Regions from separate parts of the Serratia sp. FDAARGOS_506 genome, predicted to be linked through region 2. Evidence: predicted binding sites of a transcription regulator. Region 2 holds the regulator's gene; each other region holds the start of a gene.
The links. The regulator PurR, encoded in region 2, represses purine synthesis genes. The targets are predictions, from matches to a motif close to CANGCAAACGTTTGCNTG.
Positions count from the first base shown of each region.

Region 1: the regulator PurR is predicted to act here: its motif matches at 1,665-1,682, upstream of carA (glutamine-hydrolyzing carbamoyl-phosphate synthase small subunit).
Region 3: the regulator PurR is predicted to act here: its motif matches at 1,615-1,632, upstream of guaB (IMP dehydrogenase).

Region 1 is NZ_CP033831.1:2,150,806-2,154,083, forward strand. It holds gene EGY12_RS10395 (glycosyltransferase) at 1-350, shown strand, start outside; gene dapB (4-hydroxy-tetrahydrodipicolinate reductase) at 614-1,435, shown strand; gene carA (glutamine-hydrolyzing carbamoyl-phosphate synthase small subunit) at 1,906-3,054, shown strand; gene carB (carbamoyl-phosphate synthase large subunit) at 3,071-3,278, shown strand, end outside.
Region 2 is NZ_CP033831.1:3,628,056-3,631,333, reverse strand. It holds gene EGY12_RS17685 (C40 family peptidase) at 1-56, shown strand, start outside; gene sodB (superoxide dismutase [Fe]) at 256-834, shown strand; gene EGY12_RS17675 (YnhF family membrane protein) at 899-988, opposite strand; gene purR (HTH-type transcriptional repressor PurR) at 1,313-2,338, shown strand; gene punR (DNA-binding transcriptional activator PunR) at 2,335-3,278, opposite strand, start outside.
Region 3 is NZ_CP033831.1:284,566-287,843, reverse strand. It holds gene EGY12_RS01685 (TIM-barrel domain-containing protein) at 1-143, shown strand, start outside; gene xseA (exodeoxyribonuclease VII large subunit) at 147-1,523, opposite strand; gene guaB (IMP dehydrogenase) at 1,694-3,157, shown strand; gene guaA (glutamine-hydrolyzing GMP synthase) at 3,260-3,278, shown strand, end outside.

The DNA.
Region 1 (3,278 bases), 1.5 Mb from region 2:
ACGCCCGAGTGCGGAAGTTTATCTCCTTCGAGCGCTGGCTGCCGCAGGCGGCGCTGCTGATCACCAACGGCGGTTACGGCTCGATCAACTATGCGCTGGACAGCGGCGTGCCGCTGATCGTCGCCGGCACCGGCGAAGACAAACTGGAGGCGGCCGCGCGCGTGGTGGCCGCCGGCTGCGGCATCAGCCTGCACACCAGTACGCCGACCGCCGAACAGATCCTGGCGGCGGCAACGCGCATTCTGCAACAGCCGATCTATCGGCAACGCGCGGCGCTGGTGCGTGAGGACTATGCCCGCCACGATGCGCTGACGGCGATCGCCAACGAAGTGGCCGCCATTACCGCCTGACTTCGCTGTATTCCCTTCCCCTGGCGCCATTTTTGGCGCCTTTTTTCTGCATTTTTTTGCCATGGAAACTGCATGATTATGTACAATCGTTGCAGGCCGCCAAATTGGTTGAATGTTAATCTCGCGACAGCGCCGCTGATGAAAATGGGGGAATATCATAATTTTCTAATTATGAAATGAATCCTCTGGCGACGCTGAAGCGGGGCGGTTACCCTGAATCGATAGCCTAATGGGATAGGCGTCAAATCAAGAAGAGAGCAAGCATGAGTGATTCACAAATCCGCATTGCGATTGCGGGCGCCGGCGGCCGGATGGGCCGTCAATTGATCCAGGCGGTGCAGCAGGCGGAAGGCGTAGTGTTGGGGGCGGCGCTGTCGCGCCCGGGCTCCAGCCTGGTCGGCGTCGACGCCGGCGAGCTGGCGGGTATCGGCGCGCTGGGTGTCAAAGTAAGCGACAGTCTGGATAAGGTGGCGAACGAGTTCGATATTTTGATCGACTTCACCCGCCCGGAAAGCACCCGGGGCTACCTGGATTTTTGCGTGGCGCACCACAAGGCGATGGTGATCGGCACTACCGGCTTCGATGACGCCGGCAAACAGGCGATCCGCGATGCGGCGCAGCATATCGGCATCGTGTTCGCCGCCAACTTCAGCGTCGGCGTCAATCTGGTGCTGAAATTGCTGGAGAAGGCCGCTCAGGTGATGGGCGACTATACCGATATCGAAATCGTTGAGGCGCACCACCGCCACAAAGTGGATGCCCCGTCGGGCACGGCGCTGGCGATGGGCGAAGCGATCGCCGGCGCGCTGGGGCGCGATCTGAAAAGCTGCGCGGTTTATGCGCGCGAAGGCCACACCGGCGAACGCGATCCGAAAAGCATCGGCTTTGCCACCATTCGTGCCGGCGACATCGTCGGCGAGCATACCGCGCTTTTCGCCGACATCGGTGAACGGGTGGAGATCACCCATAAGGCCTCCAGCCGCATGACTTTTGCCAGCGGCGCGGTGCGCGCGGCTGCCTGGTTGCATAACCGGGATAAAGGCCTGTTTGATATGCGCGACGTGTTGAATTTGGACCAATTATAATTTATTTGCATACCATTGTGATGTGGTTGTGTTGATCATAATACTATGATAATCGGGCAATAATTTTATTGTCCTTTTTTTTAACATGAAAAATGAAGTGTAGGCGTAATTTTGTTTATTTGATCGTTGTTTTATGGTGTTTAACTTGCTAATCATCCCGTTTTTATCCGCTGAATCCCATTTCAGCGTCTTTTTGAGCCCATTCTGGCGCCATTTTCCGTCATTCAGCCTCGCAACCGTTTTCCAGCCCCGGTTTTATGTGTTTTTATCGCCGCTCAAGCCGCATGAACGCTGAGAACTGCAAAAATAAAACAAAAAATGGCAGTTTGGGTAGACAAGTTAGGCACTCATCATTAAAATGCGCCCAATTTGCCAAAAATTGGCCTCGCGGACGGTTTTTGCATTGATTTAGATCGCGATATCTGAATTAATATGCAAATATTGTGATTGATTATTCCTCGGAGGGTGTTTTGATAAAGTCAGCGCTATTGGTTCTGGAAGACGGAACCCAATTCCACGGTCGGGCCATCGGGGCAGAGGGTACGGCAGTGGGGGAAGTGGTCTTCAATACGTCGATGACCGGTTATCAAGAAATCCTCACTGATCCTTCCTATTCCCGCCAGATCGTTACTCTTACTTATCCTCATATCGGCAATGTCGGCACCAATGCTTCCGACGAAGAATCCTCTGCAGTACACGCCCAAGGCCTCGTCATTCGTGACCTCCCGCTGATCGCCAGCAACTATCGCAACGAAGAAAGCCTGTCCGACTACCTCAAGCGTCACAACATCGTGGCGATCGCCGATATCGATACCCGTAAATTAACCCGCTTGCTGCGCGAGAAGGGCGCCCAGAACGGCTGCATCATCGCCGCCGATTCGCCGGACGCTGCGCTGGCCCTGGCCAAGGCGCAAGGTTTCCCGGGGTTGAAGGGCATGGATCTGGCGAAAGAGGTCACCACTCAAGAGGCCTACAGCTGGCAGCAAGGCAGCTGGACGCTTGAAGGCGACCTGCCTGAAGCCAAAACCGCTGCGGAACTGCCGTTCCACGTAGTGGCTTACGACTACGGCGCGAAGCGCAACATCCTGCGCATGCTGGTGGATCGCGGCTGCCGCCTGACCGTGGTGCCGGCGCAGACCCCGGCCGCCGACGTGCTGAAAATGAATCCGGACGGCATCTTCCTGTCCAACGGCCCGGGTGACCCGGAGCCGTGCGACTACGCCATCGCTGCCATCAAACAGTTCCTGGAAACCGACATTCCGGTGTTTGGCATCTGCCTGGGCCACCAGCTGCTGGCGCTGGCCAGTGGGGCGAAAACCATGAAGATGAAGCTCGGCCACCACGGCGGCAACCACCCGGTGAAGGATCTGGACAACAACACTGTGATGATCACCGCGCAAAACCACGGCTTCGCCGTCGATGAAAACAACCTGCCGGCGAACCTGCGCGTGACGCACAAATCGCTGTTTGACCACACGGTGCAGGGCATTCACCGCACCGACAAGGCGGCGTTCAGCTTCCAGGGGCACCCGGAAGCCAGCCCAGGCCCGCACGATGCCGCGCCGCTGTTCGATCACTTTATCGAACTGATTGAGACTTACCGTTCTAACGCCAAATAATCAGGAGCAGTAAAAAATGCCAAAACGTACTGATATAAAAAGCATCCTGATCCTCGGCGCTGGCCCGATTGTTATCGGCCAGGCGTGTGAGTTCGACTACTCGGGTGCCCAGGCGTGTAAAGCGCTGCGCGAAGAGGGTTACCGCGTCATTCTGGTCAACTCCAACCCGGCGACCATCATGACCGACCCGGAAATGGCCGACGCGACCTACATCGAGCCGATCC
Region 2 (3,278 bases):
GGCAAAACCACTATATCGGCGCACGCCGCGTAGTGACGCCGAAAACCATTCGTTAATACCCTGTTCTGCGCGGTTGCGGCCCCGGTCGCAACCGCCTGCTCAAGCTATCGCCCATCGCACTTCCCCACGCGCATTTCTCGCTTTTCCTCCTGTTTTTTATGATGAAAATTGTTAAGATTGAATGACCACAATAAAAAACGGCCCATATGGCTCTCGCCCCGGCGGGAAGCGAGTGGCGCCGTAAAGGAGGAAGCAATGTCGTTTGAATTACCTGCATTACCGTATGAGAAAAACGCGCTCGAGCCGCACATCTCCGCCGAGACCCTGGAATACCACTACGGCAAGCACCACAACACCTACGTGGTTAACCTGAACAACCTGGTGAAAGGCAGCGAGTTCGAGGGCAAATCGCTCGAAGAGATCATCAAAACCTCTAACGGCGGCGTCTTCAACAACGCAGCACAGGTGTGGAACCACACTTTCTACTGGCACTGCCTGTCGCCACAGGGCGGCGGTGAACCGCAGGGCGAACTGGCGGCGGCGATCGTCAAATCCTTCGGCTCATTCGCTGCGTTCAAAGAGCAGTTCACCGATGCCGCAGTGAAAAACTTCGGCGCCGGCTGGACCTGGCTGGTGAAAAAACCGGACGGCACGCTGGCGATCGTCAACACCTCCAATGCGGCCACCCCGCTGACCGGTGAAGACAAACCTCTGCTGACCGTTGACGTATGGGAACACGCGTATTACATCGATTACCGCAATGCGCGTCCAAAATACCTGGAAAACTTCTGGGCGTTGGTCAACTGGGCTTTCGCGGCGGAAAACCTGGCGTAAGCGCAGGCCTTGCCTAAGTGACGAGGCGCAGCGTGGCTGCGCCTTTTTTAAAACTGGCGGGAAATCAGTTCAACGCAGCGACAAAGCTGAAAGCGATGATCATCGCCAACGCACAAACGGTGGTGAACAGCGACATCTTCAGATCGGTATCCATGACAACTCCTTTAAAATGGGCTTTCCTAAGGATAAAAGGCGCACAATTAGTACGTCAAATCATTTTCCCACAGTTCGCCGATAAAATCTTGTTATCATTTCCCGGTTTATAATCTCGATTACCTCTTCCACTTTTGTTCAATATGCGACAAAATTCGCAGTTCACAACTGCGTACCGGCATCCATGCCCCTCCTGATTAAGCGCTGAAGACTTCAACACACTAAAAACTCAGTTTTCGCTTCTCTGGAGAAGGATCTACGCAGGCAAACGATTAACATCACACTTACATGCTGTAAACATGTGAGTTCAGGAGTCATTCCTTACATGGCAACGATTAAAGATGTGGCCAAACGCGCGGGCGTTTCCACCACCACCGTTTCGCACGTCATCAATAAGACTCGTTTCGTCGCCGAAGAGACCAAAGCGGCCGTGTGGGCCGCCATCAAAGAGCTGCATTACTCGCCGAGCGCCGTGGCGCGCAGCCTGAAAGTCAATCACACCAAGTCGATCGGCCTGTTGGCCACCTCGAGCGAAGCGCCCTACTTCGCCGAAGTGATCGAAGCGGTGGAAAACAGCTGCTACAGCAAAGGCTACACCCTGATCCTGTGCAACTCGCACAACAATCTGGACAAGCAGCGCGCCTACCTGGCGATGCTGGCGCAAAAGCGCGTCGACGGCCTGCTGGTTATGTGCTCCGAATACCCGGATCAGCTGCTGGGCATGTTGGAAGACTACCGCAACATCCCGATGGTGGTGATGGACTGGGGCGCCGCGCGTGGCGACTTCACCGACACCATCATCGATAACGCCTTCGAAGGCGGCTATCTGGCCGGCCGTTACCTGATCGAGCGTGGCCACCGCGATATCGGCGCCATTCCGGGCCAGCTGTCGCGCAACACCGGCGGCGGCCGTCATCAGGGCTTTATGAAGGCGCTGCAGGAAGCACATATCGAGATTCGCGAAGAGTGGATCGTTCAGGGCGACTTCGAACCGGAGTCCGGCTATAAGGCGATGCACCAAATCCTGTCGCAAAAACAACGACCGACCGCGGTATTCTGCGGCGGCGACATCATGGCGATGGGCGCCATCTGCGCCGCCGACGAGCTGGGGCTGCGAGTGCCGCAGGATATTTCCGTGATCGGTTACGACAACGTGCGCAACGCCCGCTACTTTACCCCGGCACTGACCACCATTCATCAGCCTAAAGAGCGCCTGGGCGAAATGGCCTTCACCATGCTGCTGGATCGCATCATCAGCAAACGCGAAGAGTCACAGGTGATCGAAGTGCATCCTAAGCTGGTCGAACGCCGCTCTGTCGCCGACGGCCCGTTCATCGACTACCGCCGCTAATCCCCCGCGCCGGAAGCCTGCGCGGCTTCCGGTTCCGCCTCGCTCAACCACTCCTGATTCAGCGTCTCGCCATCGCCCAGATACGCCAGCAGCCAGCTCATCGCCGGTGACGGTTTATCCTGTTGCCAGGTCAGACAGCAAGGGCTGGCGGGAAACGGTTGCTGCAGCTGCAACGCCTTCAGCTCACCGCGCTGCACCCGCGGCAGTGCCCGATGCGCCGGCATCATGCCGACGCACAACCCGGCGCACAAACAGTCGAGTGCCGAAGTCCAATCTGGCACCACCAGTCGCCGCTGGTTATCCAGCGTCCAGGTGACGCGCTTGGGCAGGTTGCGCGAGGTGTCCTCCAGGCAAAGCGAAGGATACGGCCGCAGTTGATCGTCATTCAGCGGCCCCGCCAACTGCGCCAGCGGGTGCTGCGGGCTGACCACGCACAACCAGTTCATATAACCCATGTCGCGAAAGGCGAAGCCGCCACCGACCGGCACCGCGCGCGTGGCGCCGATCGCCATGTCCGCCCTGCCGTCCACCAGCGCATCCCACACGCCGTTGAACACCTCGGGTTGCAGCATCAGTTCAACGTCGGGGAAATGACGGTAGAAATCCAACACCAGCTGGCGGCTGCGTTGCGGTTTGACGATGATGTCCACCGCGATATTCAGCTGGCCGCGCCAACCGTTGGCCACCTGCTGACAATGACGGCGGGTGTCGAGCATTTTTTTGATAACAGCTCGCGCATCCTTGATAAACAGTGCACCGGCCGGTGTCAATTCCACATCGCGGTGACGCCGCTCAAACAGCGGCACCGCCAGCCATTGCTCCAGCTGCCGTACGGTATAGCTGACCGCCGACGGGACCCGGTGCAATTCCTGCGCCGCCGCGCTGAAACTGCCGGTGCGCGCCACCGCGTCGACGACTTCAAGAGAATATTCAGACCACA
Region 3 (3,278 bases), 1.5 Mb from region 2:
ACCATCAGCGCATCATGCTGGATATCACGACGGAAGGGCGTTTCCGCCCGGCCTGGCGCACGTTGGCGCTCAGCCTGCCGGAAGGCGAGACGCGCGCGCTGTGGGTAAACGGCGAACCGGGCGAGCGTTTTACGCTGGAGTAGGGGTTACTCGGCTGCGCGTTTCTTGCGCGGCTTCTTGGCGACGGTGATGGTTTTCACCTCGCTTTCCACCCAGCCGTCCTGCAGGCGGGTTTTCAGCAGTTCGCCGACCTGCGCCTGTTTGGTGGTTTTCAACAGCTCGCCGCGCGGGGTTTGCGTCACGCTGTAGCCGCGCGCCAGCGTCGCCAGCGGGCTGACGGTTTCCAGCTGGCTGCAGGCCACGCCGAAGCGCTGGCGGTAGGCGTTGAGCTGCCGCTCCATCGCCTGCTGCAGGCGGTATTCCTGCTGCTGCACGCGCTGTTGGTAGCGGTGAATGCGGCCTTGCGGCTGCACCTGCGCCAGCCGCTGTTGGGCGCGTTCGCTGCGGCGGGCGGCCAGGCGCAGCTGTTGCTGCATGCCGTCTTCCATCCGGCGCTGCAGCTTGAACAGCAGCGTCTGCTGGCGCGCCAGGCGCAGATGCGGATGCTGCTGCTGTAAACGGTGGTGAATGCGGGTGAACTGCTGCTGGCGCTGCGCCAGGTAGTAATCCATCGCCATCTCCAACCGCTGCTGCTGCGACTGCAGCTGGCGCAACAGCTCAAGCTGATTGCGGCTGACCAGTTCGGCGGCGGCGGAAGGGGTCGGCGCGCGCAGGTCGGCGACGAAATCGGCGATGGTGACGTCGGTTTCATGGCCGACGGCGCTGACGATCGGAATGCGGCTGGCGAAGATCGCCCGCGCCACGCGTTCGTCGTTGAAGCTCCACAAATCCTCCAGCGAACCGCCGCCGCGGCCGACGATCAATACGTCACATTCATCGCGGCGGTTGGCGGTCTCGATGGCGCGCACGATCTGCATCGGCGCTTCCGCGCCCTGCACCGAGGTGGGGTAGATGACGATCGGCAGCGACGGATCGCGCCGTTGCAATACCTGCAAAATATCGTGCAGCGCCGCGCCGCTGGCAGAGGTGATCACCCCGACGCGTTTGGCCGGGGCGGGCAGAGGCTGCTTGAATTGCTGATCGAACAGCCCTTCGGCGCTCAGGCGCTGTTTCAACTGCTCGAACTGTTGCTGCAACAGGCCGTCGCCGGCGGGCTGCATGCTCTCGGCGATCAGCTGGTAGTCGCCGCGCGGTTCATACAGCGTGATGCTGGCGCGCACCAAAACCTGCTGGCCGTTTTGCGGCCGGAAGGTGACGCGGCGGTTGCTGTTGCGGAACATCGCGCAGCGCACCTGGGCGCGGTCGTCTTTCAGCGTGAAATACCAGTGGCCGGAGGCGGGCTGGGAGAGGTTGGAGATCTCGGCGGAGAGCCAAATCTGCCCCATTTCCATTTCCAGCAGTTGGCGAACCGTCTGATTGAGGCGGCTTACGGTAAAAATGGAAGGCGAAACAGGTAGCGTCATGTGACCCAGATCAAATTTCAAAACAATCACTTAATTGGTCGATACTACATGGCTGAAAAAGGTAATCAAGACTTTTTGTAAGAAAGTGCTGGAGGCAACCGATTCCGCTCTGTATAATGCCGCGGCAATATTTTATCTTTTTCACAGCCCACCCTGGTGAGATATTGCCCATGCTACGTATCGCTAAAGAAGCTCTGACGTTTGACGACGTCCTCCTGGTTCCAGCCCACTCCACGGTTCTGCCTAACACTGCAGAGCTCGGCACCCAACTGACCAAAACCATCCGCCTGAATATCCCTATGCTGTCCGCAGCCATGGATACCGTTACCGAATCCGGCTTGGCCATCGCGCTGGCGCAGGAAGGCGGCCTGGGCTTCATCCACAAAAACATGTCCATCGAGCGCCAGGCTGAAGAAGTCAGCCGCGTGAAGAAACATGAAAGCGGCGTAGTCACCGACCCGCAGACTGTTACCCCAACCACCACGCTGCAGGAAGTGAAAGAGCTGACCGCGCGCAACGGCTTCGCCGGCTATCCGGTCGTTACCGAAGACAACGAATTGGTCGGTATCATCACCGGCCGCGACGTGCGCTTCGTGACCGATCTGACCCAGCCGGTCACCGCGGTCATGACGCCGAAAGATCGCCTGGTCACCGTGAAAGAAGGTGAAGCGCGCGACGTCGTGCTGCAGAAGATGCACGAAAAGCGCGTAGAGAAAGCGCTGGTGGTGGACGACAGCTTCCACCTGCTGGGCATGATCACCGTGAAAGACTTCCAGAAAGCGGAACGTAAGCCGAACGCCTGTAAAGACGAGCACGGCCGTCTGCGCGTGGGCGCGGCGGTCGGAGCCGGCGCCGGCAACGAAGAGCGCGTTGACGCGCTGGTGGCGGCAGGCGTTGACGTTCTGCTGATCGACTCCTCGCACGGCCACTCCGAAGGCGTGTTGCAGCGCATCCGCGAAACCCGCGCCAAATACCCGGATCTGCAGATTGTCGGCGGCAACGTCGCGACCGCAGCGGGCGCCAAAGCGCTGGCTGAAGCCGGCGTGAGCGCGGTGAAAGTGGGTATCGGCCCTGGCTCTATCTGCACCACCCGCATCGTGACCGGCGTGGGCGTACCGCAGATCACCGCCATCGCTGACGCTGTGGAAGCGCTGGAAGGCACCGGCATCCCGGTTATCGCCGACGGCGGCATCCGCTTCTCCGGCGACATTGCCAAAGCGATCGCCGCGGGCGCATCCTGCGTGATGGTCGGCTCCATGCTGGCGGGCACCGAAGAATCCCCGGGCGAAATCGAGCTGTATCAGGGCCGTTCGTTCAAGTCTTACCGCGGCATGGGCTCGCTGGGCGCGATGTCCAAAGGCTCCTCCGACCGTTACTTCCAGACCGATAACGCCGCCGACAAACTGGTGCCGGAAGGTATCGAAGGCCGCGTGGCCTATAAAGGCATGCTGAAAGCCATCGTGCACCAGCAGATGGGCGGCCTGCGCTCCTGCATGGGCCTGACCGGCTGCGCCACCATCGACGAACTGCGCACCAAGGCGGAGTTCGTGCGCATCAGCGGCGCCGGCATTCAGGAAAGCCACGTGCACGACGTGACCATCACCAAAGAGTCGCCGAACTACCGCATGGGCTAATGCCTTAACCTCTCCTGAGTGAGAGGCCGGGATGGGGCGCCAAGCCCCATCCCGAAAACACACATTTTCGCTCTTTTTCTCTTGTTGCTGGAATTCGCCTCAATGACACAAAATATCCATA